3 regions of the Schinkia azotoformans genome follow, and region 3 is predicted to be linked to each of the others. Evidence: predicted binding sites of a transcription regulator. Region 3 holds the regulator's gene; each other region holds the start of a gene.
What was found. Region 3 encodes Rex, which represses fermentation and respiration genes when NADH is low (regulators of the CRP and FNR family bind a similar motif). Its sites were predicted from a motif close to TTGTGAAATATTTCACAA; they were not measured.
Positions count from the first base shown of each region.

Region 1 (10,116 bases), on a different contig from region 3:
ACGTTCTACATTTGTTGTAAATGGAGAATAGCGTCTTCCTCCTTTTTCAGAACCACTGAAGGCGGGGGAAGTAATAACCGTTTTTGGTTGTGCTGTAATTTGCTCGAACGTAAAGCATTCTTCTTCACGCTCAGCAGCTAAGTCCACTAATTCAAGATCAGTAGTCTTTTCAAGTGCTTCCCAAGCCTTTACAGCCATTCTACCGTTAGAAGTAGACGATAAAGTCAATACGGCTTCACAGGCATTTTTAGCTGTGCTGATGTTAGGGCATCCGTCACCAACACCGCCGCTGACCGTACCAAGCACGTTTTTCAACTTTTCATATTCCTCTGCTGCAGACCATGAGATTCCCTTAATTCCATGTGGTGCATTTTTCACGTTTGGACCGATAGAAATCCATTTATCGTAAATAAGTTTATAATCTCTTTCGACAACATGAATTTGTGGCATAGTTTTGCCAGGAATTGGCTCACATTCACCTTTCGACCAGTCCTTAATTGCACCTAGTGGCTGTGCTAACTCCTGCGGTGTATCATGTAGAAGCGGAGTAGCGACAACTTCCTTCATTGGGTCCAGATTTAGATCTGTCGCCATTTCAGATACGGTTTTTGCCATCGATTTAAAAATTTCCCAGTCAGAACGTGCTTCCCATGGAGTTGAAATAGCCGGATTAAACGGATGAATAAATGGATGCATATCCGTACTATTTAAATCATGTTTTTCATACCAAGTTGCTGCCGGAAGGATGATATCTGAATAAAGGGCTGTACCAGCCATACGGAAATCTAAATTAATCAATAGATCAAGTTTTCCTTCCGGTGCTTGATCATGCCATTTTACTTCTTCTGGACGTAAGCTTTCCGCATCATCATTTAATAATCCGTTCGTTGTACCTAGTAGGTGTTTTAAGAAATATTCGTGGCCTTTACCGGAACTTGAAATCAAGTTGGAGCGCCATACAAATAGATTTCTCGGGAAGTTGATTGGATTATCTGGATCTTCAATTGCAAACTGTAATTTTCTTTCTTTTAGCTGTTTAGCAACAAATAGACCAATTTCTTGTGGAGAGCTAGCCCCTGATGCAACTGCTTCTTTATATAAGTCAATGCCATTTTGATTAAATGTTGGGTAGGATGGGAGCCATCCTAGTCTTGCTGCCATCACATTGTAATCGGCATAATGATTATAGCGAGCCTTCTCGTAAATCGGCGAAATATGGTCGCTTACCGGTTGTTCTTCATAACGCCATTGGTCCGTTACAAAGTAGAAGAAAGATGTACCATTTTGTAATTTCGCTGGACCTGTCCAATCCTTTGCTGTTGCAATAGTTTGCCATCCTTCTGCTGGTCTTAGCTTCTCTTGACCAACATAGTGCGCCCAACCGCCTCCGTTCACACCTTGGGAACCAACTAATAAAACAAGGTTTAAGACAGCACGGTAAATTGTATCAGAGTTAAACCAATGGTTTATACCTGCACCGACAATGATCATCGAACGACCATTTGTATCAAGTGAATTTTGTGCAAATTCACGAGCGATTTTTGTAATAAGCTCTTTCTTGACTCCAGTCGTGTTTTCTGCCCAAGCTGGTGTAAACGGAATGTTATCATCTAATGCTTTTGCCGCATGATCACCAAGACCGCGGTTTATTCCATAGTTGGCAAGAGTTAGGTCAAAGACAGTTGTCGTATAGAATACTTCACTGTTATTCTCTACTTTTCTTATTGGAACATTGCGGTACAATACTTCATTGCCTTGATGTGAGAAGTATGGAAGTTTGACAGTTGCTATTTCTTCCTCAATACCTTGGAAGGATAGTCGAGGATCAAAGCCTTCTCCAGTTTCCTCATCAACCATTTTTAAATTCCATTTTGCTTTGCCTTCCCAACGAGCGCCCATTGTGCCATGAGGGATGACGAGTTTTCCATTCTTTTCATCAAATAAGACTGGTTTAAATTCACCATTTTGCACTTCTTTACCTAGGTCATTTGCGTTTAAGAAACGATCAGGAAGGAAGTGGTCGCCATCCTTTTTCAATGTAACGACGAATGGGAAATCAGTGTATTGCTTCGCATAGTTGATAAAATAATCATGCTGATTTTCTACATAAAATTCTTTTAAAATAACATGGCCCATAGCCATTGCTAACGCACCGTCGGCACCTTGCTTGACCTTCATCCAGTCATCCGCAAATTTAGTTGATTCAGCGTAATCAGGGCTTACGGACACAACTTTTGTACCACGATAGCGAACTTCGGCTAAGAAGTGAGCATCAGGTGTACGGGTTTGCGGTACATTCGAACCCCAAGTCATGATGTAGCCGGAATTATACCAGTCACTACTTTCTGGTACGTCAGTTTGATCTCCCCATATTTGAGGGGAAGCAGGTGGGAGGTCTGCATACCAATCATAAAAGCTTAACATTGGACCACCGATTAGTGACATAAAGCGACCGCCGCCAGCATAGCTAAGCATCGACATAGCAGGTATCGGAGAAAATCCAACATTGCGGTCAGGCCCATATTTGATTATCGTATATAAAATCGAAGCGGCTATAAGTTTTAAAACCTCATCCCACTCAGCACGGACTAGGCCGCCTTTTCCTCTTGCTTGTTTGTACGCTTTTGCTTTTTCAGGATTTTCAACAATGCTTTTCCATGCATCAAGTGGTGTAGAGTTTTCCTTTAAAGCTTCACGCCACATATTTAATAAAATCCCGCGAACATATGGATATTTAACGCGAAGTGGACTGTAGATATACCAAGAAAAGCTTGCTCCACGCGGACAACCACGAGGTTCAAAGTCAGGCATATCAGGACCTGTTGAAGGATAATTAAGATTCTGTCCTTCCCAAGTTACAATTCCGTTTTTCACAAAGATGTTCCAGCTGCATGACCCGGTACAGTTTACTCCATGTGTAGAACGAACTACTTTATCATGCTGCCATCTATTGCGATACGCTTGCTCCCAGTCACGATTTTCATATGTGGTCTGACTATGATTATTAGCTTGTTTTTCAATAGGAGTTAAATATTTTAAGCGATTTAGTAATGGGGAACGCCGATTATTTTTCATAAAAATCTCTCCTCACTTCAAATTTTCTAAACATCTTGTATTAGAATGTTTGAATCATTTCCTAATGACAATGAAACAATAAAGATACAACTCTCAACAGTGAGGTTGTTCACACAATTATCATTTGTCACAAAAAAGACACAAATTGCCGAAAAAACATTGTAGATTACATAAAAATTTTTGTCCTTTGTGACAAATGTTTGAACTCGAAAAAAGATGTGAGGTTCCTCACATCTTTAGGGGGTTACTTTTCATTACCATGTGTTCTATCAAAGAAGTTTGAAAGAAAAGGGGAGTTTGAAAATGAATACAAAAATTCAACTGCCATTGCAAACATTTAGTTTAATTGCAGGATTTATGGTGTGGGTTATTTTATCTTCTTTAATGCCTTTTATAAAAGAAGAGATTAGCCTATCAACAAATCAATTGGCTTTAATTACTGCTATTCCAGTAGTACTTGGATCATTAATGAGAATTCCAATTGGATATTGGACCAATCGTTTTGGGGCGAGAAAATTATTTTCCATTAGTTTTTTGTTATTAGTTCTTCCAATATTTTATATTAGCATTGCCGATTCGTTTGTTGACCTTTTGATAGGAGGTTTGGTACTTGGCTTGAGTGGGGCTGTCTTTTCAGTCGGAGTTACATCACTACCTAAGTATTATCCAAAGGAACGCCATGGTTTTGTTAATGGTATTTATGGGGTTGGTAATGTCGGAACAGCCATTACTACATTTTCAGCACCAGTGCTTGCTAACCAATTTGGTTGGCAAACAACGGTAAGGTTTTTCATCATTCTAGTCATTTTTATTGCAATATTGAACTTTTTCTTAGGAGATAAAAAAGAAACAAAAGTAAACACACCTTTAATGGAACAAATCAAAGGTGTATACAAGGATGAAAAACTTTGGTTTTTATGTTTATTTTATTTCCTAACATTCGGTGTGTTTGTAACATTTACAGTTTATTTACCGAATTTCTTGGTTACAAATTTTGGCTTGGATAAGGTGGATGCTGGCTTAAGAACGGCTGGATTTATTGCGCTTGCAACCTTTGTTCGTCCACTCGGTGGATGGCTTGGAGACAAATTTAATTCTTTCAAAATATTAATGATTGTGTTTGCGGCTTTAACTTTATCTGGTGTTTTATTAGCATTTAACCCATCCTTACTTTATTACACAATTGGATGCTTAACGATTTCATTATTTGCCGGTATCGGAAATGGAGTCATATTCAAACTGGTTCCAATGTATTTCTCTAAACAAGGCGGTATTGTGAATGGACTTGTTGCGGCAATGGGGGGATTAGGTGGTTTCTTCCCACCATTATTATTATCCTTCTTATTTAATTTAACGGGTCATTACGCAATCGGTTATATGGCTTTATCGCAAGTTGCAATGGCATCGTTAATTATCGTGATTTGGATGTTCTATCAAGATAAATTAAGTATGGCCGATGAGATCATTGACCACTCAACCCAAGGAATTTTTGTTACTGACTTAAATGGCAAAATTCAAAAAGTGAATCCAGCCTTTACAACGGTAACCGGTTTTAGCGAGGAAGAGGTAATTGGACAAAATCCACGGATTTTAAAATCGGATAAACACTCAAATGATTTTTATGAAGAACTGTGGAAAACAGTAAAGGAACACGGAATTTGGAGTGGACAAATTTGGAATAAGAGAAAAGATGGACAGTTGTATTTAGTTTGGGTAACCATAAATACTGTAAAAAACAATGGTGGTGAAATCAAAAATTACGTCGCCATGTTTAGTCAAATTGACGAAATAACCGGGTTTTAATTCATCACAAAAAAAGAATGTCCGTCATGTAGTATTACTAAAAGCATGATGTTTGACATTCTTTTTTATTTATTTTAGGATACCGTTATGGGTAGGCAATTAGGAGGTAAAATCGATGAAACAAATTTCCGCAAAAGAAGTTGAAACTTTAATAAATGAAGGAAAAAAGATAGATATTATCGATGTCCGTGAAGATTTCGAAGTCGCCACCGGTAAAATTCCAGGTGCAGTCCATATTCCAATAGGATCTATTGAATTTAGAATGGATGAATTAGATAAATCAAAAGAATATATTATCGTTTGTCATTCAGGTGCAAGGAGCGGGGCAGTGACTCGATTCCTTGAAGGACATGGATTCAATGCAACGAATATGAGCGGTGGCATGGTAGAATGGGAAGGGAAAATTGAATAAATCAAAAGCTCAGAGGTTGGGTCTGAGCTTTTTTGATTTATGAAAAGTAAACATAGTTATAGCGCACAATTGTCTAACTCCAGCATCCAGCGACTCGTAAACTTCGCTAAACGGGTGCTTCCGTTTTTCTTATTAATAATCAGTTTGCACAAGGTTTCGATCAAGATATTTTTCAATCACTTCACTAACTTGGAAGGAGACCTGTGGTGAATCGAAGTTTTCAAAGGCATGTTCACATTCATTTTTGTAATTCATCGTTTCATCATAATGGGATAAATGTCTTTGGATGTCTTCTTCTGAGTCCTGTCTTTCCTTTTGTCGGCTAACGACAGTGTCCCTATCAGCGTAGACGAAGAGGCGGATTACTTTATCTCCATACATCTTTTTAAGTTTTTCTGTTCCTTCGGGATTTAGTGTTAAGTATATAAAATCATGGTTTTCAAAAGCCTTAATAATATCCTCTTCACGAATACCATATTTAATTCCGTCGATTTCAACACTTTCCAAAAATTCCTGTTGCTCTTCCATTTTTGCAAATGCATCTTCACTTACGAAATGGTAGTCCTTCCCATCTGTTTCATAATGTCTAGGTTGTCTAGTTGTATAAGAAATAACAGTCTCCATATCGAAAACTGTGGAAACCATCTTAGCGATTGTTTTCCTTCCAGAACCATCCGGCCCTGTATAAATAAAAATTCTTTCTTTTTCTTTTACTTGGTACATAAAAGCCCTCCTTCTAATTTAATTTAGAATCCCCATCACCAATTGACCTTACATGGCATCAAAAATTGGAATTGGTGCCGTAAAACGATTATATCATAAAAAAGTAAATTTCGCAATTTTCAGATTTATCAAACGTAATTTGAATTTCGTTTTGTAGGAGTTTGTCCAAACGTTTATGGGGTTTTTGAATAAGATATATAAAGGCAGGTGAGTTAACATGTATTTAGTTGGTTTTTATTCACCGAAAGCAAAGTCAGGTGTAACAGAGCTGTCGTTATCCATTTATAACTGGCTTAAATCAAACACAACTTTATTGGTGGCGTTCATTTCTTACGGATCATTAGAGAAAGAAGAAATATCAAATGAACTTATTCATGAATTTTCTAAATTAACATTAATAGAACAAAAGCGGAAAGTAAAACAATTGAAAAAGCAGTTCGACATTATCATATACGATGCATCCAGTCAATTATCCGATGGTGTTCTTAAAATTTTACCAATTGTAGACAGACTATTTGTTGTTGGTGATGAACATCGAGATTTTGCTGTTAAGCTTCATGAAATAATACAATTCAATAAAATATTTGATAAAAGTGTGAAGAATTTTATTACACATTTACAAGGAAACAAAACATTTATCATTCGTGAAAATATGGACCAGCAAGTAATCGGTTTTAATAATAAGAAAAAGGATACAGATGATATTGGACAAATGATATATACCGATTATGTCACCTATTACTTAGAAAGGAATTTAGTGGAAAACAATGAAAAAATCTTAAAAAAAATTAAACTAATTCCAAAGGAAAACCTTTATAGTGGTTTATATGATTTAGGAGTAGATTTTGAAAAAGCGCTTCTATTTCATCAATATGTGACCTTGCGTGAAGCGTTGGGTCAGGATTACATCGAAGTGCTTGAAACACTGTTTCCTTTCCTTATTAATTACTCCTTCGCAGAGCTGTTAGATAAATTTCAAAACGAATTACATTTTATTACGAAGCTAAAATAACAAACATAAACGGCTGACTTTAGGAGTCAGCCCGTTTTATTGTCCAGCTCCAGCGCCCAGTGGCTCGTAAACTTCGCTAAACGTGCGCTTTCGCTTTTCTAATTTTCGGTACCATTCATTCTTTCGTCATGGTCAGATATATAAATGAGAGAATTTTTTCGAATCCAATATTGAAAGTTGTCCAACGGAAAGACGCCACGACTGTTAGAATTTTGCATTTGAATAACTACACTTTCTGGTGATACTTCTAATATTTTTAGCCTTTCAGAGTTGTGTAGATTAGGCATAAAATTTCCTTTAATCTCAAACTCCATGTTACTAGATAGGTTCATGATGATAATCTTCCTCCTGATTAACTTACATTTCTTATATAGTATTAAAAATACCCAACTTTTACAATTTTATCCGTATTTCAGTGTAAAAGATTTCCCTTGACATATTTTTGTTAGAATAATATATTAAGATAAAATTATTTAGCGCGTAAAAGCGTTTAAGCGATGGCTTGTGGGCTAGGAGGAAATGTATGCAGCAAGATATACCTGTTTTGAGAATGAAGTCATTTGAAGCTTTAATTATTATTATTATATTACTCGTTTTTATTAGCTATTCCATGATTAGCCTTGGAGTTGTGCCCCATATTCCAATAACCCTATCCATTATTGGGTTAATAGCATATGGACTTGTAAAAAAAGTGTCTATCAAAGATTTAGAAAAAGGTATGACAAACGGTGTGCAATCAGGTATAGGGGCCGTCTTTATATTTTTCTTTATTGGAATGTTGATAAGTAGTTGGATTGCGGGCGGAACGATACCGACCTTTATTTATGCTGCCCTCAGCTTGGATAGCAGTCAATATTTTTATACAATCGTATTTTTGGTAACCTCAATTATTGGACTATTTATTGGCAGCTCGTTGACAACGGCGGCGACTTTAGGAGTTACATTTATAAGCGTAGCAACTGCATTAGATTTATCTTTGGCGATAACAGCAGGTGCAGTTGTTTCTGGTGCCTTTTTCGGGGATAAATTATCACCATTATCGGATACAACGACCCTTAGTTCGATGGTTGTAGGTGTTGATCTTTTTGAACATATTAAAAATATGCTGTGGACCACCGTTCCTGCGTTTATCATATCTCTTGTTTTATTTATATTTTTGTCACCGGGGAAACAAATATCAAATATCGACAAGATGGACGAACTGAAAGAAATGCTATTGGAGTTGAATTTCGTTCATTGGTATTCAGTTATTCCATTTATATTGCTTGCTGTCTTATCCATGAAAAAAGTATCCGCCATTGTGACTCTTGGAACTAGTACTTTATCAGCACTTATATTAACTCCATTTGTGCAGACGAATTTTCCTTTAGAAAAGATATTGTCTCTTTTATACTTTGGCTTCAAGTCTGAAACCGGAAATGCAGAGATCGATTCTCTTTTAACAAGAGGTGGGATGGAGAGTATGATGTTTTCGATATCTTTAGTTTTATTAGCCCTTTCAATGGGGGGGCTACTATTAAAACTGGGTATTATATCAGCACTATTAGATGGTATTAAAAAGTACTTAATTAAACCTTCTATTTTAATTTTCTCGACAGCCCTTTCTTCAATCGGGGTGAATTTTTTGATGGGGGAGCAATACCTTTCTATCCTATTGCCAGGAAACACATTTGCTCAATCCTATAAAGAAATCAATCTTCATCCTAAGAATTTGTCCCGGGTATTAGAGGATGCGGGAACTGTTGTTAATCCTCTAGTCCCATGGAGCGTCTGTGGAATTTTTTTAACAAGGGTCTTAGGAGTTCCTACAATTGAGTACTCTATATTTGCGTTTTTCTGTCTTTTATCACCTGTTTTAACGATTATTGCTGGTATTACTGGTATATCAATATCAAAACTTAAAAAATAATAAAATATGTTAAAAAGTATTGTGAAATAATTGTGTCGGGATTAGAATAATAGAAACAATAAATAGAGAGAAGGATCACTTTGTGGATTGTAGCGGCATTTATAACTATGATTTGCTTTGGGCTTAATAACATTATTTTTAAATGGAGTACAGGAAAGGGATATTCTAAGGTCCATATTCAGTTCTTCTTTTATTTTGTGGCGTTTTTGTTATCGCTAGGCTATGGGATGATCGTCGGAATGGCCCAATTTAACTTATTGACCATTGGTCTTGGTGCATTGATAGGGATTTTAAATGCAAATGGGAATATTCAAATGTCAAAAGCATTTGAAAAAGGTCCGGCAAGCTTAACGTCCCCTTTGATTGGAACGAATGCATTATTTCCAATTCTAAGTGCGGCTCTTATTTTCCATGAACATATTACGCCGATGCAATGGGTCGGCATTGTATTGATGCTTGGTTCTGCCATTGTTATTCAATATTCACCAAAGGCAGGCGGGAATATTCAATATTCATCATGGATTATACGAATCATCTTGGCTATTTTTTCGTTTGGTGCCCTTGGAATTCTGATGAAAACGTCATCCTATTTGCACTTTGACTCTTTAAATACTTTAATCTCCATGTATGGGGGAGGAAGTATCTATCTCGCAATTAATAGTTTAGTAGGGAAAGAGAAATGGATACTGCGGGAGGCTAATACCGGGGCACTTGTTGGTTTAATAAGTGTGATTGGTTATAGCAGCTATTTCTTCGCGTTAAATACTGGAACTGCGAGCATTGTCTTTCCAATTGTTAGTCTAAACTGTTTGATTGTAGTCCTTGGCGGCTGTTGGGTCTTTAAGGAAAAACTAAAAAAATATCAATTATTTGGTGTTGTTGCGGCAGTACTTGGAATTGTGTTTACGAAAATTTAACTTTATTAAGAGAAGTCATAGTAAAAAGACTAACAATAAAGGAATCGAAAACTCCTTTTAGTTAGTCTTTTTTTGCTAAAATAGAGGTAGAGCAAATGAGGTGAATAATAATGCAATTTCGAAAAAATCTTCAACAAATCATCGAACATATTCAAACTGATGAACAGTATTCAAATAATATCGTAAACTGGCATACAATTCCGGAACGGGAGGCACAAACAGTTCCTTTTCCTGTTTCAATAGATTCTCGGCTTAAAGAAGCTTT
Region 1 covers NZ_JARSMD010000022.1:24,185-34,300, reverse strand. Annotated here, with positions in the region: gene P9E47_RS13945 (nitrate reductase subunit alpha) at 1-3,075, opposite strand, end outside; gene P9E47_RS13940 (nitrate/nitrite transporter) at 3,379-4,878, shown strand; gene P9E47_RS13935 (rhodanese-like domain-containing protein) at 4,994-5,290, shown strand; gene P9E47_RS13930 (guanylate kinase) at 5,423-6,013, opposite strand; gene P9E47_RS13925 (hypothetical protein) at 6,231-7,025, shown strand; gene P9E47_RS13920 (hypothetical protein) at 7,124-7,357, opposite strand; gene nhaC (Na+/H+ antiporter NhaC) at 7,549-8,934, shown strand; gene P9E47_RS13910 (DMT family transporter) at 9,015-9,851, shown strand; gene P9E47_RS13905 (DEAD/DEAH box helicase) at 9,962-10,116, shown strand, end outside.
Region 1: a site for Rex is predicted at 3,292-3,309, ahead of P9E47_RS13940 (nitrate/nitrite transporter). Genes of this name have one in related genera too.

Region 2 (10,116 bases), on a different contig from region 3:
GTAAAAGCGCGTTCAGGGCAGACACGGAAGCATTCTGGACTGTCACAATGATTGCAAGAAACGGACAAGAACATATCAGGAGAAATTCGTTTCACCTTCCGCCAATTTACAGAAACAGGTGTTTGATTTTCATTTTTGCATGCTATTTCACACGCTTTACAACCTATACAATCATCGGCATTGAATAGGAATCCAAGCTGTTTAAACATGGGCTTCCCCCCATTTCCTAATCTTAACTCTGCTGTCATAAAAGAATACACTAGATTCACTCTGGTCATTTTCATTTTTCACGTAGATTAATTGATTAATAGGGTCATGGCCTGCCTGTGGGGCAAGGACTATATTTTTGGGTAAAAGCTTATTAATTCTTACCCTACCGGTTATCATCCCGTGCTCGTTAAATACCTCTACTTTCATCTTGTCTTGAAGGTTGTGGCTTCGTGCAATATCATCAGAAATCTCAATCATCATTTCCTGATCACCTGAATGTAGCCATGGGTTCATTTCATATTGAGAATGAATTTTAAGCAATTTTTGTGGTGTAAGCAGTTGATATGGAAATTCATTCTCCTTGGCAAATGCATCATGAAATTGCTCTCCTTCTGCTATCTTTTCAGGTGACAATAAACGAATCTGTTCTTCCTGCTCCAAAAAAATATTACTTTTCTTTTTTTGATGTGGGCCTTCTAGTAAATCTTTATAGCTTTCGATGTTATAAAGTTCCATCATTTCAGGTGTCAATTCTTCCTTAATCCAATCGATCGGCTCTTTATCTGCAGGGAAATTGGAAAAACCAGGCGATAGTTCATTAAGCTTAGTAGTCAGTTCACGCGCAATTGTTAAATCACTTTTTGCTTCATAAAAAGGAGGTATTGCCTTTTGGTTGATCGATAACCAATAGTGCCAATAACCTACATGTAAGTCTTCTTCTTCAAAATGACTTGCAGCCGGCAAGACAATATCAGATTGTTCAGCCGTCTTTGTCATGAAAAGGTCCACGGTGACAATGAGTTCCATTTGTTTATTTAACTCTTCCCACGCTTTAAGATTTTGATCCTGGCTAACGATGTTTCTTGATGCAATCCATAGTAATTTTAATGGGGGATTTTGTAGTGAAAGTGCACTCTCTGAAAAGTCGCTGATGTCAATTTCCCGTGAATATGGAATAGCAGGATGGTCAGGCCCACGATGGTTTAACAACGTTAAAGGAAATTGTTCAACATCAAAGTGTACGAAATAAAGCCCCCCATTAGGTATGGAAAGATTTCCGGTCATGGCTGCTAAACTATTAATAGCTTCTATGCCACTTTTTCCAAAATGGCTCCGTTGCAGTCCTAATCCAATCCATGTGACTGTTGGTTTAATTGAGTAATATAGGGAAGTCAATTCTTCGATTGCTTTCAATGGTACTCCTGTCTTTTCGATAACTTCGGTAATTGTTAAATTCTTTTCAAGAAAGGTTTTAAAGGCATCCCATCCAAGGGCTTGCTTTTCGATAAAACCTTCCTCATATTTTCCACTTTCTATAAGGATTTTTGCAATTCCTAGCGCTAACCACATATCTGTACCAGGCTTTATTTGAATATATAAATCGGCTTTTTTAGCTGTTTCCGTATAGATAGGGTCAATGACAACAAGCTTGGCCCCTTTTCTTCGCGCTTCATAAATAAATTTCATTTGGTGAACATTGGTAACAGCCGGGTTGGAACCCCAGATGACTATTAAACTAGCATTTGCCATATTTTCCGGGACAGAAGAATAGTTATCCCCGAATGAATTCTTGATAGCAAGTCTGCCTGTTTGTGCACAGGGGTTCCCGAATGTTTTCGTATGTGGTCCAAAACTGTTGAACATCCCTTCTGTTGCATAATGAAGGATACCAAGATTGCCGGAAAATTTGTTATAGCCTAAAGCTAGATTGGAACCGTATCTTTGATTTAATTCAATCATTTTATTGGCTATGATTGTGTAGGCTTCATCCCAGGAAATTCTAGTCCAATTTCCTGAGCCTCTTGGTTTTTGGATCATTGGGAATTTGAGGCGATCAGGATGGTAGACATATTGGGTATAGGCGTATCCTTTTGCGCATAATCTGCCTTGATTAAAGCCATGGTTCGGATCACCGGTAACCTTAATAAGTTTGCCATTATCAACATAGGAAAGAATTCCACATGTTCCGTAACAGTTTCGGGGACATGTATTTCTAATAATTTGAAGTTTCAAAGTTAAGGCATCTCCTTTTACAATTGATGCAGCTGCTTAATTTTAAAAGCGGCGGAAATATCAAGTTTTATATTGAAATCCTCCAGCTTTATATTTAGAATTTCCTCAATTCTTTTGAGACGGTAGCGCAATGTATTACGGTGAAGAAATAAAGCCTTTGCCGTTTGGGTAATGTCAAAATGATTGGCGGCAAATGCCTCTAATGTTTCCATTAAATCCCCGTCATTAACAGCATCATATTTTTCCAAATCTCCTAAAATCGTTTCATAATATTCCTTTAAATCCTGAAGATCATGTTTATAAAGAATTCTTTCTAATCCTAATTCAGAAAAGAAAGGGATGTCGATGTTTAGTAATATCCCTAAATCATAGGCAACTTTTGCCTCTTGGAAGCTTCGAAACAATTCAGTTGGGTTACTATAAACCTTGCCAATTCCACAGACTACTTTATACTCCGGATATATCGAATGGATATAATTAATGACTGAATGAGAAAATTGCTTAACTTCATCCCTGCTGTTAACCGGGTCATCGATCGTTTGGAGTGGATAAATCACAATAACCTGATTTTGTTTAATCAAAGTGATCGGGATTTTCCCACAATCGGACAGTATTTTTCCTATATAGCTGTGTATTCTGTTTAAGATTTGTTTTTCTGCAGAAAAGTGATTAAAATCCGTTAATGAAAAAACGATCGTTTGATGAGGGTTATTAAAATTCCATCCCCATATATTTCCGTATTCAATAATATCTTCTCTTTGTTTCATATTTCCATAAAGCAGATCAAATAAAAAGGCGACTTTATATTTAACCTTTTCCTGGTTCATTTCCCGCTGTTTTTGCATCTGAATAGCACATAATGATGCAGTAAATTTTGCGATTTCGCTATATTGGTAGATTTCAATAGGGTCTTCGCCAAGGATAAACAGAAAACCAAAGGTTGTATTCTTAGAAATGATAGGGGCGGCCAATCCTACCATTTTGTTGTCTATCGTTTGAATCTGATACATTCTAGCATTGTTATGATTGGTCGTATTCATCTCTTCAAAGACAGAGGAAGAAAAGGTCTCAGAATTTATAGTGATATCGGATGAAAATAATACATTATAAAGAGGATCCGTAATGGTGATTGGAAGAGAAAGTAGAGACTTTAGCTTTTGTAGAAGTTGGTCAATACCTATACTTGATGCAACTAATAGCTCATTTGCATAATCAGGGATATCTTGGTAGTCTTTCATGGTTTTATCCTGCCTTTCTCTTATTTTCATGTTGTTTATTCCGCTTCTAAATTATCTTACCGTACTAATTTTGGAAGAACAATCAATGTCACAATTCCGTAAGAAAATAGTTGTAGGTTTGTACAAAAAAACTTTCAATAATTCGTTTAGATTGACCATACTTTTCGAAGTTAAAAGAATTTATAATGTATAGTAAGAAATGAATTTGTGAAATAATTAACAAGAATAAAGTGGGGGATATGTATGGGATTATTAAGTTTGTGGGCAGAGAGTTTAACATATGAATATGAAATTTTAAAATCTTGCACGCACCACAAAAGCCCCCGTTCAAAGTGCAAAAAATGTGTGGAAAGCTGTAAAGACAATGCGATTTCCTTTGTTAATGGCATTCCGTCTATTAACTCTGAACAATGTACACAATGTGGGGACTGTATTGCCGCTTGTTCTGTTCAGGCAGTTGCCGGAATTTTTCCGGCAAGAACAGTTAAGAATCATCGATTGGTGATTACAGGGGACCAAGTGCCATCAATAAAGGAATTATTAGTTTATTATAAAAAGGGTATAACAGAAATAGCCTATGATGGTGAATTATCTGTGCATTGGCGGAAATCAATTGAGGATACGAATGAGATTCTACACCTTCTAGGCGAGCCTCCTTTTACTTTCATGAATGAAAAAATGGAGGAAGCGACCATTGAAATGACAAGAAGAGAATTATTTTTCAGCTGGAAAAAAGAAGCGAAGTCGCTCGTGGTTAAGATGGCACCGGCTAAATGGCGCTTCAATCAAGAGGATTTACAACTAGCAAAATATTACCCTAGTCATCAATTTGCTGAAATTACATTGGATACTAGTAAATGTACATTATGTAAAGCATGTGAATTTCTTTGTCATCATAAATGCTTAAATATATCAGATGATAGTTTTATCTTAAATGCCCAAAGCTGTTCAGCCTGTCATTTGTGCGAGGATATTTGCCCGGAAAAAGCATTAACCGTGATTGAAAAAGTATCTGCCCATAAAATTTTGAATTTACCTGTAGTAACAAAGGTATGTAGTACATGTGGTCAAAACTTCAAAACATTAATTGAATCCGATGAAGTATGTGTGCCTTGTGAGAAAAGGAAAAATTTATTAGATATTCACTAATACAGAAATCCCGCCTGGTATTTAAAGGCGGGATTCTTGGTTTACTTCCATATAAAGTACTTGAATGAACTTCTTAATGTTAATTCTTGCATGTCCATTTTCCTCTGGTTGTTTCCCTTCAAGCTCCAACATTTTCATCCGTACTTGCGGGAAATCAAAATAAGTGGAGGCATAATGCCCAAACGTTGGGTTTGAAAAATCATTGATTCCTAAAGAAGCAATATGTTCAAGGGATTGATGAAGGGCCCGTCTTACTCTTTGCTCTGAAGCTTTTGCCTCTTTTTGATCTTTAATCCCGAGCCTTTTTAGTGCAACCTCTTCAAAAAGTTCTTTTAAAGGAGGAATTTCATGTTTCCCTTCAAGTTCTTGTTGTTTCAACACTTCCAAAATGTCTAAGAGATCCTTATGGCCCCCTTCACATAGGATGCCTAAGTCTAATAGTTTATACTTTGCCGCCTCCGCTATATTGTTCGAAGATTGAACGACTGAGTTTCTTTCAGGTAATTGAATAGCCATGTTATTCAATTGGTTTAGTGATTGTTGTATATTATGGATTGATTTTTCAAGGAGGATCCGTTCTTTTACTTTTGTTAAAACGCCAATGACCTCAAGCCGATTTATGGGCTTCATAATGTAATATTCAATCCCCAACGAAAAAGCTTCACCGATTAATTCCTTAATTTCGACTTGTGAAACCATTACGATTTTCCCTTGATAAGCGGGTCTAATTCGACGAATCGTTTCAATTCCATCCTGCTTGGGCATTAATAAATCAATGATTAATATATCGATATCTTTGGCAGTTAATAAAGAATCTGTTACCTCTGAGCCATCACTTGCTTCCCCTTCAATCGTTCCAAAATCTTCATCTTCTATTATATCGGCAAGCATAGCTCGAACAGACGCATCATCATCTACTAGAAAAAATCGCACATTATTCCCCACTTTCTGTTAATTGTTCAATTGGCAACTGGACAATAAAAGAGGTTTTCATTTCTCCCTCAAGCTGTTGAAGTTCAATACTACCATTAAGATGTTCGACGACATCCTTTACATAAGTTAATCCAATCCCATTGGAGGCAACGCCTGATTCATTATACTTTGTTGTGAACCCTGCTTCGAAAATTAAATCCCGATGTCGTTCTGAAATGCCTGGTCCATTATCGGAAATTTTCATAACGAGCATGTCCTCTATTTTCGAAATTTCGATTCTAATCGCTACTGCTTCGATACAGGCCTCTACTGCGTTGGAAACTAGATTATTAATAATGGAAAGAAGAATAAACGTATGATAAAGCTGAGACGAGTCTTCAATTTCTACCTCAATAGAGATATTCTTTTCAAGCATTTGCCCATACCGTTCATTGGTAGTTACGACGATATCGATAATTTCCTTTATTTTCATAAAATCATCTAGTTGTTCTTTTTCCATTAATCTAGATAATCCCGCATGGACCCTTTGAGTGTCCTTCTTCATTTCATGGACCTGACCGGCGATGGCCAAAACAGAGGTTGTATAAGGATTATTTTCGTCCTGTTCCTTCATTTCCCTATATAAACCGTAACAAGCTCGTGTGACCTCTTCTGCATTTTTCATCGATTTTTTCAACTGGACCATTTCTACATATAAATTGGAAATGTGCATTAACAACTGTTCGTTTCTTTTACGTTGTACTTCCTCCGCTAACTTTGCATCGCGGAGAATTAGAATATTAAAGAAACCGAGAACGAAAAAGCTTCTAAAAACAGCAATTATACCAATTAACGCAAAGCTATATAAAGTTAACGGGTTATTTGAAAAAATAGACCGAAAAGAGATTTCCATTACACTTGACACTATTTCAATAAAAACTCCTAATATCCCAATCAATAAAGGCTTATCATAGAAAGCTTTTACCCGTAATAAATGAAATAAACAAGCAAAGGTTAAATAATAGAAAAACACCGGAAAATGTAGAGGGATGATCTCATTCCATACAACATCGTTTATTGTTAATGATGCTAATAAAAGTCGAAAACTGACAACGGCACTGCCAACGAGGAACCCGGACAGGACTGGATGTGTCTTTTTTGACCATAACAATAATAGAAAAAATACCGGTGTCCCAAGACTTACCCGCAAATCCCCTTCAACAGGATAAAATTTAAATTCTCCTGCTAATGGCACGCTAATAATCATGAATAAATAAATCAATAGTTTTTCTCTCATTTGTGTGTATTTCATCCCATACTTCCTTCTTTATTTCTACTATTTACGTCTATTTTAAGTGTATATTGACAACTTTTGTTATAGAAATATGACATTTTTTTGTACAGTGCATGTAATTTGATTCTTTCTGTAGTTTTCTGTAGGGCTGTTAGTATCTTTTATCTATAGAAATAATTAATACATTTATTAAAAAAATCCAAACGATTGGAGGGAAAGATTATGTTTTGGGTTCAATTTTTCATTCTATTAGCATGTATTTTCGTTGGTGCAAGGCTTGGTGGTTTAGGCCTAGGGGTTATGGGTGGTGTAGGACTTGCCATTCTAGTATTTGTGTTTGGATTAGAACCTACGTCAGCCCCAATTGATGTGATGTTAATGATTTTAGCTGTTATTACGGCAGCAGGAGCACTGCAAGCATCAGGTGGAATGGACTATCTTGTTTATATAGCGGAAAAGGCATTAAGAAAAAATCCGAAGAGAATTACCTTTATGGCCCCTATTATTACGTATTTATTTACGTTGTGCGCTGGAACTGGGCATGTAGCTTATTCCGTTTTACCGGTTATAGCCGAGGTTTCAAGGGAATCTGGCGTTAGACCTGAAAGACCGATGTCAATTGCTGTTATTGCTTCTCAACAAGCGATCACAGCAAGTCCAATCTCTGCGGCAACAGTGGCACTTCTTGCACTTTTAGCTGATTTTAAAGTTACCTTACTTGATATTTTAATGATCTGTTTACCGTCCACTTTTATTGCATGTATGATTGGTGCATTTGTTGTTAGTAAAATGGGTAAAGAGCTTCCAGACGATCCGATTTATTTAAAACGTTTGGAAGAAGGACTAGCTCCAATTAAACAAGATAAAAAAGATTTCATCCCACAAAAAGGCGCAAAGCTATCAGTTCTCTTGTTCTTATTAGCGGCTGTATTCGTAGTTCTCCTTGGTTCATTTGAGAAGTTAAGACCAGCTTGGGAAGTGGATGGAGTACTTACTCGGATGGGAATGCCGGCATCGATTGAAATTGTAATGTTAACGATAGCAGCCCTTATTATTATCTTCTGTAAACCAAATGTGGACGAAATTGTTTCAGGCAGCGTTTTTAAAGCCGGTGCAGCTGCTGTAGTTGCCATCTTTGGTATCGCTTGGATGGGAGATACATTCTTTAAAGGAAACGCCGAATTGATTAACGGCTCAATTGCTGGTCTAGTAACATCTGCACCATGGTTATTCGCAGTTGCTTTATTTGCTTTATCAATCTTGTTATACAGCCAAGCAGCCACAGTTCGTACATTAATGCCGCTAGGGGTAACTTTAGGAATCAACCCAGCATTATTAATTGCGATGTTCCCAGCTGTTAATGGATACTTCTTTATTCCGAACTATCCAACAGTTGTTGCTGCGATTAACTTTGACCGAACAGGAACAACAAGAATTGGTAAATATATTTTGAACCATAGCTTTATGGTCCCTGGATTAGTGGCAACAATTGGTGCAATCGTGATCGGCATGATTATTAGTACATTCGTATTTTGATCATTAACTTCAACAAATGAATATATTTACAATTGTCGGTAATAATTGAAAATTTAAATTTAAATTTATAACTAGATTATAAATTTATTAGGAGTATAATGGAGGTGAAATTGCTTCCAATATACTAATCTATAAAACAAATTAAGGGAGAGGACCTTTTATGAACAAGAATGAACAATTTCGCATAGAAAAAGATTTTCTTGGAGAAAAGGAAGTACCTAAAGAAGCTTATTATGGAGTTCAAACAATGCGTGCAGTTGAGAACTTCCCAATTACAGGCTACGCAATAGATGAGGCTCTAATTAAAGCAATGGCTGTCGTTAAGAAAAGTGCTGCGCTAGCTAATAGTGCGATTGGCCAATTAGATGCTAAAATTGCGGAAGCGATTGTAGAAGCAGCAGATGAAATCCTTGAAGGAAAATTACATGGAGAGTTTATTGTTGACCCAATCCAGGGTGGAGCAGGAACATCCATTAATATGAATACAAACGAAGTTATTGCCAACCGTGCCTTAGAAATTATCGGTGAGGAAAAGGGGAATTACAAAGTAATCAGCCCAAATTCACATGTAAACATGGCACAATCAACGAATGACTCATTCCCAACAGCTATCCATCTTTCAACACTGGCAACTTTAGATCGATTATTGCTTGTTATGGAAGAATTGCATGCTGAGTTCTTAAGAAAGGCCGAAGAATTTGATGACATCATCAAAATGGGTCGTACTCACTTGCAGGACGCTGTGCCAATCCGTTTAGGTCAAGAATTTGCAGCCTATGCACGTGTACTTCGAAGAGATATTAATCGCATTAGCAGAACGCGTGAGAACTTATACGAAGTAAATATGGGGGCTACAGCAGTAGGAACTGGATTAAACGCAGACCCTGTTTATATTGAAAAAGTTGTTGGCTATCTTGCACAGTATAGTGGACAACCAATCAAGGGAGTACAAAATCTTGTAGACGGCACACAAAATACAGATTGCTACCTTGAAGTTTCTGCAGCATTGAAAACTTGCATGATGAATATGTCAAAAGTAGCGAATGATTTAAGAATGATGGCTTCTGGACCACGCTGTGGTTTTGGGGAAATTAACTTACCTGCACGTCAACCAGGTTCTTCAATCATGCCGGGTAAAGTAAACCCTGTAATGGCTGAAGTTTTAAACCAAAGTGCCTTTCAAGTTGCAGGTAATGATTTAACAATCATGATGGCTTGCGAAGCGGGGCAATTCGAATTAAACGTAATGGAGCCAGTCGTCGTCTTTAACCTACTACAATCAATTAAGGTAATGACAAATGTGTTTTCTGTATTCCGTGAGCATTGCTTAAGCGGTATTACTGCTAATAAAGAAAGAATGCAAGCCTATGTAGACAATAGCGTTGGTATTATTACAGCGATTAACCCACATGTTGGATATGAAACTGCCGCATCTATTGCAAAAGAAGCCATTGCAACAAAACGTCCAGTTAGAGAGATTGTTCTAGAACGTGGTGTATTAACAGCAGAAGAGTTAGACATTATCTTGCAGCCAGTTGAAATGACACATCCAGGTATTGCAGGTAAAGAATTAATTGAAAAAAAGCGACAAGAAAATGACAACAAAGAGTTAGTGACAAATAGATAATACAAAAGCCGGCCCCTTAGAGCCGGCTTTTCTTTCTAAAAAATGATATGTGCAGCCAATACAATAATCGGCAGCGTAATTAGAGTTCTTTCTAGAAAAATGACGAATAAGTCCAGGAACGTAACCGGAATTTTAGA
Region 2 covers NZ_JARSMD010000017.1:26,651-36,766, reverse strand. Annotated here, with positions in the region: gene P9E47_RS09945 (4Fe-4S dicluster domain-containing protein) at 1-209, opposite strand, end outside; gene P9E47_RS09940 (molybdopterin-dependent oxidoreductase) at 202-2,223, opposite strand; gene P9E47_RS09935 (PucR family transcriptional regulator) at 2,241-3,461, opposite strand; gene P9E47_RS09930 (4Fe-4S dicluster domain-containing protein) at 3,705-4,610, shown strand; gene P9E47_RS09925 (response regulator) at 4,632-5,543, opposite strand; gene P9E47_RS09920 (sensor histidine kinase) at 5,545-6,834, opposite strand; gene P9E47_RS09915 (anaerobic C4-dicarboxylate transporter family protein) at 7,039-8,352, shown strand; gene aspA (aspartate ammonia-lyase) at 8,513-9,979, shown strand; gene P9E47_RS09905 (YjiH family protein) at 10,015-10,116, opposite strand, start outside.
Region 2: a site for Rex is predicted at 3,667-3,684, ahead of P9E47_RS09930 (4Fe-4S dicluster domain-containing protein). Genes of this name have one in related genera too.

Region 3 (10,116 bases):
ATTTTACTTCCTTATGTAATTCAATTTAATGGAGGATTATGTGATGGAGGCTATCAAACTTCTAGAGCTGCTGAGCGTTATACAGAGATTTCTAGATTTCTTGGTCTGCCTTGTTCAACTCGTGAAGAGGGGGTGGTTAGTCTTTCAACGGCTATTAGGGTCTTAAATAGTAAATTGGGTATTCCGCTGACTTTTCAGGCTTTAAACATTGAAGAACGCTTATATGTGGGAAAAATCCCCGAACTAGTAGAAAGTGCACTGCAAGATATATGTACAACGGGCAACCCTATAACAGTAAGTGAGGCAGATTTCGTAAACCTCTTAAACTGGGCTTATAAGGGAAATGAATTGAAATAAAAGTTTTATAGATTAGGGTGATCGAAACTTGAGTCTTTTAGATACAGTCAAAGAATCCGGCATTATTGGAGCAGGTGGTGCCGGATTCCCTACTCATGTGAAACTGGCGGCAAAAGCAGAATATATACTTCTTAACGGCGCTGAATGTGAACCGCTGTTAAGAGTCGATCAGCAATTGATGGAACTATATCCCGATGAGGTCATTAAAGGTTTTGAAGCTGCCAGAAGGCTTGTAGGGGCAAGGAAGGCGCTGATTGGCATTAAAGGAAAGCATCAAGAAGTCATTTCTATTCTAAAAAAACGAATTGATGTACTGCAAGTAAGTGGCTTAATTGAAGTCAGAGAGCTTAAGGATATTTATCCGGTAGGTGACGAGCAGGTTTTGGTATATGAGTTGACGGGGAGAATTGTTCCAGAAGCGGGAATTCCACTTCAGGTTGGATGTGTCGTTATTAATACAGAAACAGCGTTAAATATTTACCGTGCTTCCCAAAATGAGCCTGTTACCGAAACATATATAACTGTTGCAGGAGATATACCTAACCGCTTAACCGGAAAGGTGCCAGTGGGTACACCTATCATAGATGTATTAAAGCTAAGCGGTATCGAAAGCTTTGATGATTATGCCATTATCGATGGCGGTCCGATGATGGGAAACGTCATGAACAGCTTAGATGGATATGTAACCAAAAAAACAAAGGGATTTATCATCTTAAAAAAACAGCATAATCTTATTAAAAGGAAAACGCTCAGCATGAAACAGTCATTGCGAGTTAATAAGACCTGTGAGCAATGCCGCATGTGTACTGATATGTGCCCTCGTTATTTACTTGGTCATGACATGCAGCCACATAAGATGATTAGATTGGTAAATTACGGAATAGACATTGTTGAAGACCAGAAGATGGCCTCGCTTTGCAGTCAGTGTAATTTGTGTGAGTTATTCGCATGTCCAATTGATATTTATCCACGGACTGCCAATCTGTATCTTAAACAAAAATTAGCAGAACAAAATATTCGATATAGTCCTGTTGCAACAGAATTTACCGCGCGCAAAAGTCGTGAACATCGTTTGGTTCCAAGTAAGCGCCTAATAGCGAGGTTGGGATTAACGAATTTTGATAAACCGGCTCCTTTGACGAAAGTAACAATAGAACCTGAAATTGTTTATATTGCAAAATGCCAGCATGTTGGCGTTCCGGCTATACCAGTTGTTGCAATTGGTGATTATGTGAATGCCGGACAGCTGATTGGGAAAATTCCCGAAAACAGTATGGGGGCTGCAGTTCACACCAGTATAGCTGGAACGGTTGTAGAGATTACAGATGATTATATTGCAGTAAGGAGAGACTAATCGCATATGGCAAAAGCAATTGGAATAGTTGAACTTGTAAGTATTGCGCGTGGTATCTATACTGCAGACCAGATGATCAAGGCTTCCGAAGTGGAAATTGTAACGGCTGGTTCCAGCTGCCCTGGCAAATATATTGCCATTGTCCACGGAGATGTTGCTGCAGTAAAGGAATCAATAGAAATAGGAGAACGTGTCGCAGAAGAATATTACGTTGATTCTATGATTATCCCTAATGTTAGTCCTGAGTTATTTCCGGCAATTTCTGGGGTCACAATGCCAGAGAGAATTCAAGCTGTTGGAATAATGGAGTCTTTCTCTATCGCGACGATGATCTTAGCCGCAGATGCCATTCTAAAGGCTGCCAATGTACAAGCAATTGAATTGCGTTTGGGAAATGGAATTGGCGGGAAAGCATTCTTCACATTTACCGGTAGTGTAGCAGCCGTCGAAGCGAGTATTGAAGCAGGAAAAGAAATAGCAGAAGAAAAAGGTTTACTTGTAAATGCAGAGATCATTCCATCTCCATCTGACAGACTGATACAATGTCTGCTCTAGGATGTTATGTTAAAGCAACATTTCAGAATTGTTGATTATTAAATCAATCATAAATAATTAAAGGGAATGGAGAGATGAAAATGTCAGTTATTTGTTTTGCTGCACCGAGCAGGTATATTCAAGGAAAAGGTACACTAAATGATATTGGTCAATATGTAAAAGTACTAGGTCAAAAACCACTTATAATTTCTGGCGGTACTTCATGGAAAGTCACTGGGGAGACTATCCGCGAAAGTTTAAAATCAGTGGGCCTTGATTTCCATTATGATCAGTTTAACGGTGAGTCTTCTATGAATGAAATCAATCGTTACGTGGAAATGGGGAAAGCAAATTTGGTAGATTTGGTCATTGGTGTTGGTGGGGGTAAAGTTCTAGATACAGCTAAAGCTGTTGCCGATGGACTGAATGTAAAAGTAGTCATCGTTCCTAGTTTAGCTTCTACTGATGCACCAACAAGTGCGTTATCAGTAATATATACTGATGAGGGAGTTTTTGAAGCCTATAAATTCTATAACAAAAACCCTGATCTTGTGCTTGTCGATACTGCGGTTGTGGCAAAAGCGCCTGCGAGATTATTTGCATCAGGTATTGCAGACGCCATGGCCACTTGGGTTGAAGCAAGAGCAACATTAAACAGTAACAGTTCAGCAATGGCTGGTGGCAAAGTAAGTATTGCAGCAAGGTCAATTGCACAGGCTTGTGAAGAAACATTGTTTAAGTATGGGATACCTGCCTACAAAGCTGTACAAAAAGGCGTCGTGACAAGTGCTGTTGAAGCAGTTGTTGAGGCGAATACATTGCTATCAGGCATCGGTTTTGAAAGTGGTGGCTTAGCAGGAGCCCATGCCATTCATAACGGTTTTACAGTGCTGAATGGGGATATTCATCATTTAACACATGGTGAAAAGGTTGCTTATGGTACTCTTGTTCAGCTAGTATTAGAGTTACATCCAGCAGAAGAGCTATATAAGTATATTAACTTCTATAAAGAATTAGGGCTACCAACAACATTAAGAGAATTACATTTAGATAATGTATCGTATGAAGAGTTACTAAAGGTGGGAAAAGCTGCAACACAAGAAGGCGAAACAATGGGTAACCTTTCGCCGGAAATTACAGCCGAGGACGTTGCAAATGCGATTATAGCTGTGGATCAATTGAGTAAATAAGTAGGGAAACTATAAAAAGGAAGGGTATCCATACCCTTCCTTTTTAACTTCTTCGATAGAGGTTTTTTCTTATTCCTCCTACAAAATCAGCTTGAGATTGCTTATAATTGAAAAGTTAAACTTAAACTTAGGAGTTGGATCTGTAACTATGAATAAAAAAGATGTAGCAGATATTCGAAAACAATTTAAGCTTAATAATAATCGAATGAAAATCAAAGATATCTTTAATGTATATGTTATGAAGGAAAGCAGTGAGATTTATCATCAAGAAAGTAAGCCGTTTCAAATGCTGGAGCAAGAACAGCAGGAGTTATTCCTGAGCAACTTCAAAAAGGTTCTTACAGGACAATTGGATGTGAAATTGTTTGAATTAAAGTTTCAACGTGAAGCCGAGGACCATACACAGCTTCTTCTTTATGATGGTTTGCAAGCGGGTGATGTAGAGGACTGGAAGGCACAAATGCTAGTAATCGTCGAGAAAATGTTTAAAAGTGCACAGCATACGGAAGATATGGTTGCAACCTTCATTCGCTGCGAATATTTTAAACCTACGAAAAAGAAAAATGAAGAAGCAGAAGTGAGTGAACAGGACGAAGTTTACTCTCATCAATTCATTCTCTGCAGCATCAATAAAACGATGCAGCCGAAAAAGACGCTTATGTTTGATTATGTGGAGAGAGTATTTAAATATAGTGTAATCGTAGATCCAATCATTAACCTTGCTTCACCAGTCGCAGGCTTTTTGTTTCCATGCTTCACTGATAATTCAGCAGATGTCAATCACATTTTGTACTGTGCTGAAAAAGCAAATCAACCTGATGAGGATTTTATCGAGAATGTATTGAATGGTGAAGAGATTATAACCGCGCAAGAGGATAAAGCGATTTTCGAAGAAATCGTCAAACAAGTCGTCGGGGACCAAGTTGACGCGTCAACCCTTGCAAATGTTTATGAAGAAATTAACCGCATCATTGATGAAAATGAAGAGGAAGAAACGCCAAAATTGGACTACAAAGACGTTGAACGCGTTTTAAAGGTGAGTGGAGTAGAGGATGTTAATACGGAAAAAGTAGAAACAGCTTTTCAAAAAGTCATTGATGATGAAAAGCACGAATTTAAAGCAAGCAGTATCGTCCCAAATTATAATACGAAATCGATTAAAATCCAGACTAAGGTCGCAAATATTTCAATCAGCCCTCAAGATTTGAAGTATGTTAAACAAGTCAACTATAGCGGTAAGCGTTGTTTACTAATTGAAGTGGATGAAGATACGGTGATTGAGGGCTTTACATTGATTCCGGAAACATTTTAAAAGTTGTTCAATGGCCCATTGAACGTGCCCGAAACACGAGAAAAAACCTAAAATGGGCATGTTTCATTATAGACAGCCCCTATTGAGCCAATTGTTGTTCAAACTCAGCGTCTTGCTCAAATGCTTGAAGTATTTTATTTTTAATTTCCTCATACAAAATAGGAGCATAAAGGGACCCAACTGTGAGAAATCTGTCTTTTCGAGAATCATACACAGCGATGGATCGAATGGTCCAATCGCTTTCCTTTTCTAAAGTAGCTTTAAATAAACGACAATACTTCGGCTCATGCATATTTTCGAAGCAAACCTCAAGTATTGTCCGTTGTTCGTCCTTTTGAACCTTTGTAATAAATATATTTTTCATTTCTATGTATGTAGACATGGCTAAGAATCTCCTTTATCAGCGAGGATATTCCTACTATTTCCATGTGCACTGCTAAATATAGCATCTTGAATAGATCATCTTCAAAATAGTTATCTTAAGACTAAGGAGATGATCAATATGTCACGTAATAGTGAAAGTCAACGTACGCAGGCAACTCCACATTTTGATGGGGAAGCGGAAAGCATCATTAACGGTCCTTTAAGAAGTGCTTCCATTGATCCGTTTGCACCGTTTTATAGAAAACATCATCCCAGTACTGAATCTCAGCTTTTGTCAAGTTAAAATTTCAAAGACGATTACAATAATGCACATACTATTTTTAAAAAAATCTAGACTTATTTTGGATGTGGACAGAGTTTATCCACAGCTCAGAGATGTGGTGGATAACTTCAACAAATTCCGACATAATGGGTTCCGTAGGTGTTCATAAAAATTGTGGATAATTCGATATTTTTCTGTGGATAATGTTAATAACTTTGTGGAGTGCCTGAAAAAAGTGAGTTTATCTGTGAATAACACTGTGGATAGTGTGAATACATAAAAAAAATACCCACATCTGGAAGAAATGGATTTGACAAAATTCCACAAGAAAAAACGTCCAGAAGAATTTTCTCTGAACGTTAATCCTGTAGAGTTTCCCATTCTTCCATCAAGAGTTCGAGATGGTCATGATATTTTTCGTTTTCACTAGTTAACTTGGCTGCCTTCTCATAGTCTTGATAAACTTCAGGGTCACATAATAGTTCATCATTTTCAGCGACTTTCATTTCAATTTGTTCAATTTGTTGTTCGATCTCTTCAATTCGACGTAGGCGCTGGCGATCTTTTCTTTTCTGTTCTTTGTCTTGTTCATATTTTGCCTTGTCCGATTCCGGTGGAGTTGTTTGCACCACTTTTGATGAGGATTGTCCTTCATTTTCAAGCTGTGCCAATTCTTCCATTTCCGCTTTTTTATTCACATAATAATCATAATCACCCAAGTACGACTCCAGTCCTTCTGTGGATAACTCAATCACTCTTGTAGCCAACCGATTTATAAAATAACGGTCATGAGATACAAACAGAATCGTTCCAGGGTAATCGATTAAAGCATTTTCTAGTATTTCTTTGCTATCCAAATCCAAGTGGTTCGTCGGCTCATCGAGAATTAATAGATTTGCCTTCTGCATCATCAGTTTGGCGAGTGCTAATCTTGCCTTTTCACCGCCACTTAGCGAAGAGACTATTTTTAAAACATCATCACCACTAAATAAAAAATTCCCTAATATCGTTCGAATTTCTTTTTCCTGTCTTAATGGATATTCATCCCATAGTTCATGTAAGACTGTTTTATTGGAAGTCAAGTTTGCCTGCTGCTGGTCATAATAGCCAATCGTAACATTGGACCCGTAGTTGATCGTGCCAGTAAGGATCTCAAGCTGCTTAGTAATCGCCTTAAGCAATGTGGACTTTCCAATTCCATTCGGCCCAACTAAGGCAACACTTTCTTCACGCTTAAGCCCGAAGGATACGTTTGTAAGAATCGGCTCCTTTCCTTGATAGGAAACGGTTAAAGAATCCACCATTAACACATCGTTGCCGCTTTGTCTTTCAATATCAAAGGAAAATGAGGCTGACTTTTCATCTCCAAGTGGGCGGTCCATTACTTTCATTCTTTCAAGCTGCTTCCTACGGCTTTGTGCCCGTTTTGTTGTTGACGCTCTTGCAATATTTTTTTGGACGAAATCCTTTAATTTTGCAATTTCCTCTTGTTGCTTTTCGAAAGACTTTAGTTCCTGCTCGTAAACGGCTGCACTTTGCTCTAAATATTTACTATAGTTTCCTACATAGCGGCGACAATTCGTCCGTGATAATTCATAGACTTGAGTCACAACTTTATCTAGAAAATAGCGGTCATGGGAGACGATTAGTAGAGCACCAGGATAACCTTGCAAATATTGTTCAAGCCAGCCCAGCGTTTCAATATCCAAATGGTTCGTCGGTTCATCAAGAATTAATAAATCCGGCTTTGTTAAAAGCAGCTTAGCCATTGCCAAGCGGGTTTTTTGACCGCCGCTTAAGGTTGCAATCGCTGTCGAATAATCAAAATCACCGAAATTAAGCCCATGTAAAACCGTTCGGATGTCAGCTTCATACTGATAGCCGCCTTCATCCTTGAAGGTTACTTGCAGTTCGTCGTATTCTTTTAATAATTTTTCGTATTTTTCGGTATCATCTAAATAGGAAGGATCACCCATTTTTGTTTCCAGTTCACGCAGCTTCTTTTCTTTTATTTGAAGATGGTGAAAAACAGTCAACATTTCATCCCAAATAGAAAGACTAGATTCCAAGCCGGTATCTTGAGCAAGATAACCGATCATTAAATTTTTTGGCTTAATGATTTCGCCGCCATCATACGACATTTGTTCTGAGATAATTTTCAATAAAGTAGATTTCCCTGCTCCATTTCTTCCAACTAGAGCAATTCTATCTTTTGATTGTACTTCTAATTTAATATTAGATAAAATAAGATCAGCACCATAATATTTCGTAAGTTGGTTGACTTGAAGTAGTATCATATCGGTTCACCTCTTCAAATCATAGTTTAGCTTATACAATGTCAAACGAGCAACAAATCTCCTTTTTTGACAAAAATAAATATCATCCTAAACTTTTTTGTATTAAAATATGTGTAAGTCGGGAGATGAATGAAGAATGTCCTTTACTCATTTTAATGAAGAAGGCCGTGCGAAAATGGTCGATATCACTGAAAAAAATGAAACTACTCGTACTGCCATTGCCCATTCTAGCATACAAGTAAATGAAGAAATCTATACAAAAATAAAAGAAAATAAAATGAAAAAGGGCGATGTATTAGCTGTTGCTCAAGTAGCCGGAGTGATGGCAGCCAAGAAAACATCCGAATGGATTCCGATGTGTCATCCATTGATGCTAAAGGGTGTGGATATTTCTTTTTCATGGGAAGAGAAAGCCCCTGAGTATATTTTACATATCGAAACAACTGTTAAAACAAAGGGAAGCACAGGTGTCGAGATGGAGGCTTTAACAGCAGCAACTGCTACAGCGTTAACGGTTTATGATATGTGTAAAGCCGTAGATAAAGGAATGATTATTGGCCGAACATATTTAGTTGAGAAAACTGGAGGAAAAAGCGGAGATTTTCGGAGAAAGGAAAATATTGATTAAGGAGAACGGGGGTATGGTATGTCTTTTGATAAAAACAAAATACCGCAAGCGACTGCTAAACGCTTGCCGTTATATTACCGGTTTATAGCGAATTTACATGCTTCAGGGAAACAGCGTGTTTCCTCAAAAGAATTAAGTGATGCGGTAAAAGTAGACTCAGCCACAATTCGCCGTGATTTTTCTTATTTTGGTGCCCTTGGTAAAAAGGGTTATGGGTACAATGTCAATTATTTATTGTCCTTCTTTAGGCAGACGTTAAGCCAAGATGAAGTGGTGAAGGTGTGCTTAATCGGGGTAGGAAATTTAGGAACCGCCTTTTTGCATTATAATTTTATGAAAAACAATAATTCCAAAATTGTGATGGCATTTGATGTTGACCCAGCGAAAGTCGGCACAGATATCGGAGGTGTTCCAGTTTATCATTTAGATGATTTAGAAAGCAAAATCACAGGTGAATTGGAAGTTGCCATTTTAACCGTTCCTGTACAGGTATCCCAGCCAATAACGGACCGCCTCGTTACGTCAGGAATAAAAGGAATTTTGAATTTTACACCAGCAAGACTGAATGTCCCGGAAGATATTAGAATTCATCATATTGATTTAGCAGTTGAGTTGCAGTCATTAATTTATTTTTTAAAACATTACCCATTAAGTTAATAATTTTATGGGTTGCCCCGGAAAGTTTGCTCAAAAGTACACATGGAAAAACGGCTATCTCTATTTTGAGGCAGCCGTTTTATGATTTTCTTTTTTTAATCATTCTTTTATATAAAATAAATCGAATAGCTGTTGAAAAGTCGAAGGTTGCAATCATCATTAACAGTATCGTAGAAAAGTTCCAAATTGTCTCTTTAGCGCTTTGGATCGCTAAATATGTAAAGAGAGCACCCATCGCCCCATAAATGAGTGCCATTGTATAAGGTGAAGTTCTCATTGTAAAAACCCTCCAACGAAGCTTTGCACCTGTTCATATTGCTTCTGCAGCTTCTCCATATCATCTGCAAATAGGATGCGTACCAACACAACAAAGGTATTCATGGAGACGTGGGCAACAATCGGAACCAGAATTCTTTTTGTTTTAACATAAAGAAAGGAAAACACAAGCCCCATTGCTGTATAGATGATGATATGTGTAAAGTCAAAATGGACAGCTGCAAAAATTAAAGAACTAATGATAGCGGCAATCCAAAAGTTAAATCTTGTATATAAACTGCCAAAGATAATCTGCCGAAAAATAATTTCTTCGAAAATTGGCCCTACTACTGAAGTAACAATAATAAAAATCGGTGTTTGCATCGCGATTTCTACTAAAATCTCTGTGTTTTCAGAGCCCATTTTGATTCCAAGTATCATTTCAATTTGTGCAGCAATAACCTGTGCTAAAAACGCTAAAAAGATCCCGGAAATCGCCCAGCCTGCTGCACGAGTTCTTGATACTCGATTGTTAGTATTATGACGGGCTTTGATGTCTGGCAATAACAACAAAATAACTACTAATAAACCGCCACTAAAGCTTATGACCGTCCAAATGGCCACCGCATCATCCTTTGAGATCCCATTTCGAAGCAGCAAGTCCACACCAAACAAGATCCCCGAAAATTGTACAAAAATATACATTAATATAGTAAGCAAGTATCTGCTTTTCAATGTTATACCCCTTTATGTTTAATCAGATGAACCACTCTTGTATTTTAACATAATTATTTTAAAACCAATAAAAAGATGATTGGTTTTTCAACATTTCGTTAATAATGTTCAGGGAGGTTAATTTTTACAAAAAAAATATAGTTTTTACTTG
Region 3 covers NZ_JARSMD010000034.1:5,740-15,855, reverse strand. Annotated here, with positions in the region: gene P9E47_RS19560 (1-propanol dehydrogenase PduQ) at 1-357, shown strand, start outside; gene P9E47_RS19555 (4Fe-4S dicluster domain-containing protein) at 386-1,711, shown strand; gene P9E47_RS19550 (BMC domain-containing protein) at 1,718-2,266, shown strand; gene P9E47_RS19545 (glycerol dehydrogenase) at 2,347-3,435, shown strand; gene P9E47_RS19540 (DUF4317 domain-containing protein) at 3,584-4,747, shown strand; gene P9E47_RS19535 (hypothetical protein) at 4,827-5,129, opposite strand; gene P9E47_RS19530 (hypothetical protein) at 5,250-5,414, shown strand; gene P9E47_RS19525 (ABC-F family ATP-binding cassette domain-containing protein) at 5,753-7,690, opposite strand; gene moaC (cyclic pyranopterin monophosphate synthase MoaC) at 7,827-8,318, shown strand; gene P9E47_RS19515 (redox-sensing transcriptional repressor Rex) at 8,337-8,975, shown strand; gene P9E47_RS19510 (YdiK family protein) at 9,055-9,252, opposite strand; gene P9E47_RS19505 (CPBP family intramembrane glutamic endopeptidase) at 9,249-9,965, opposite strand.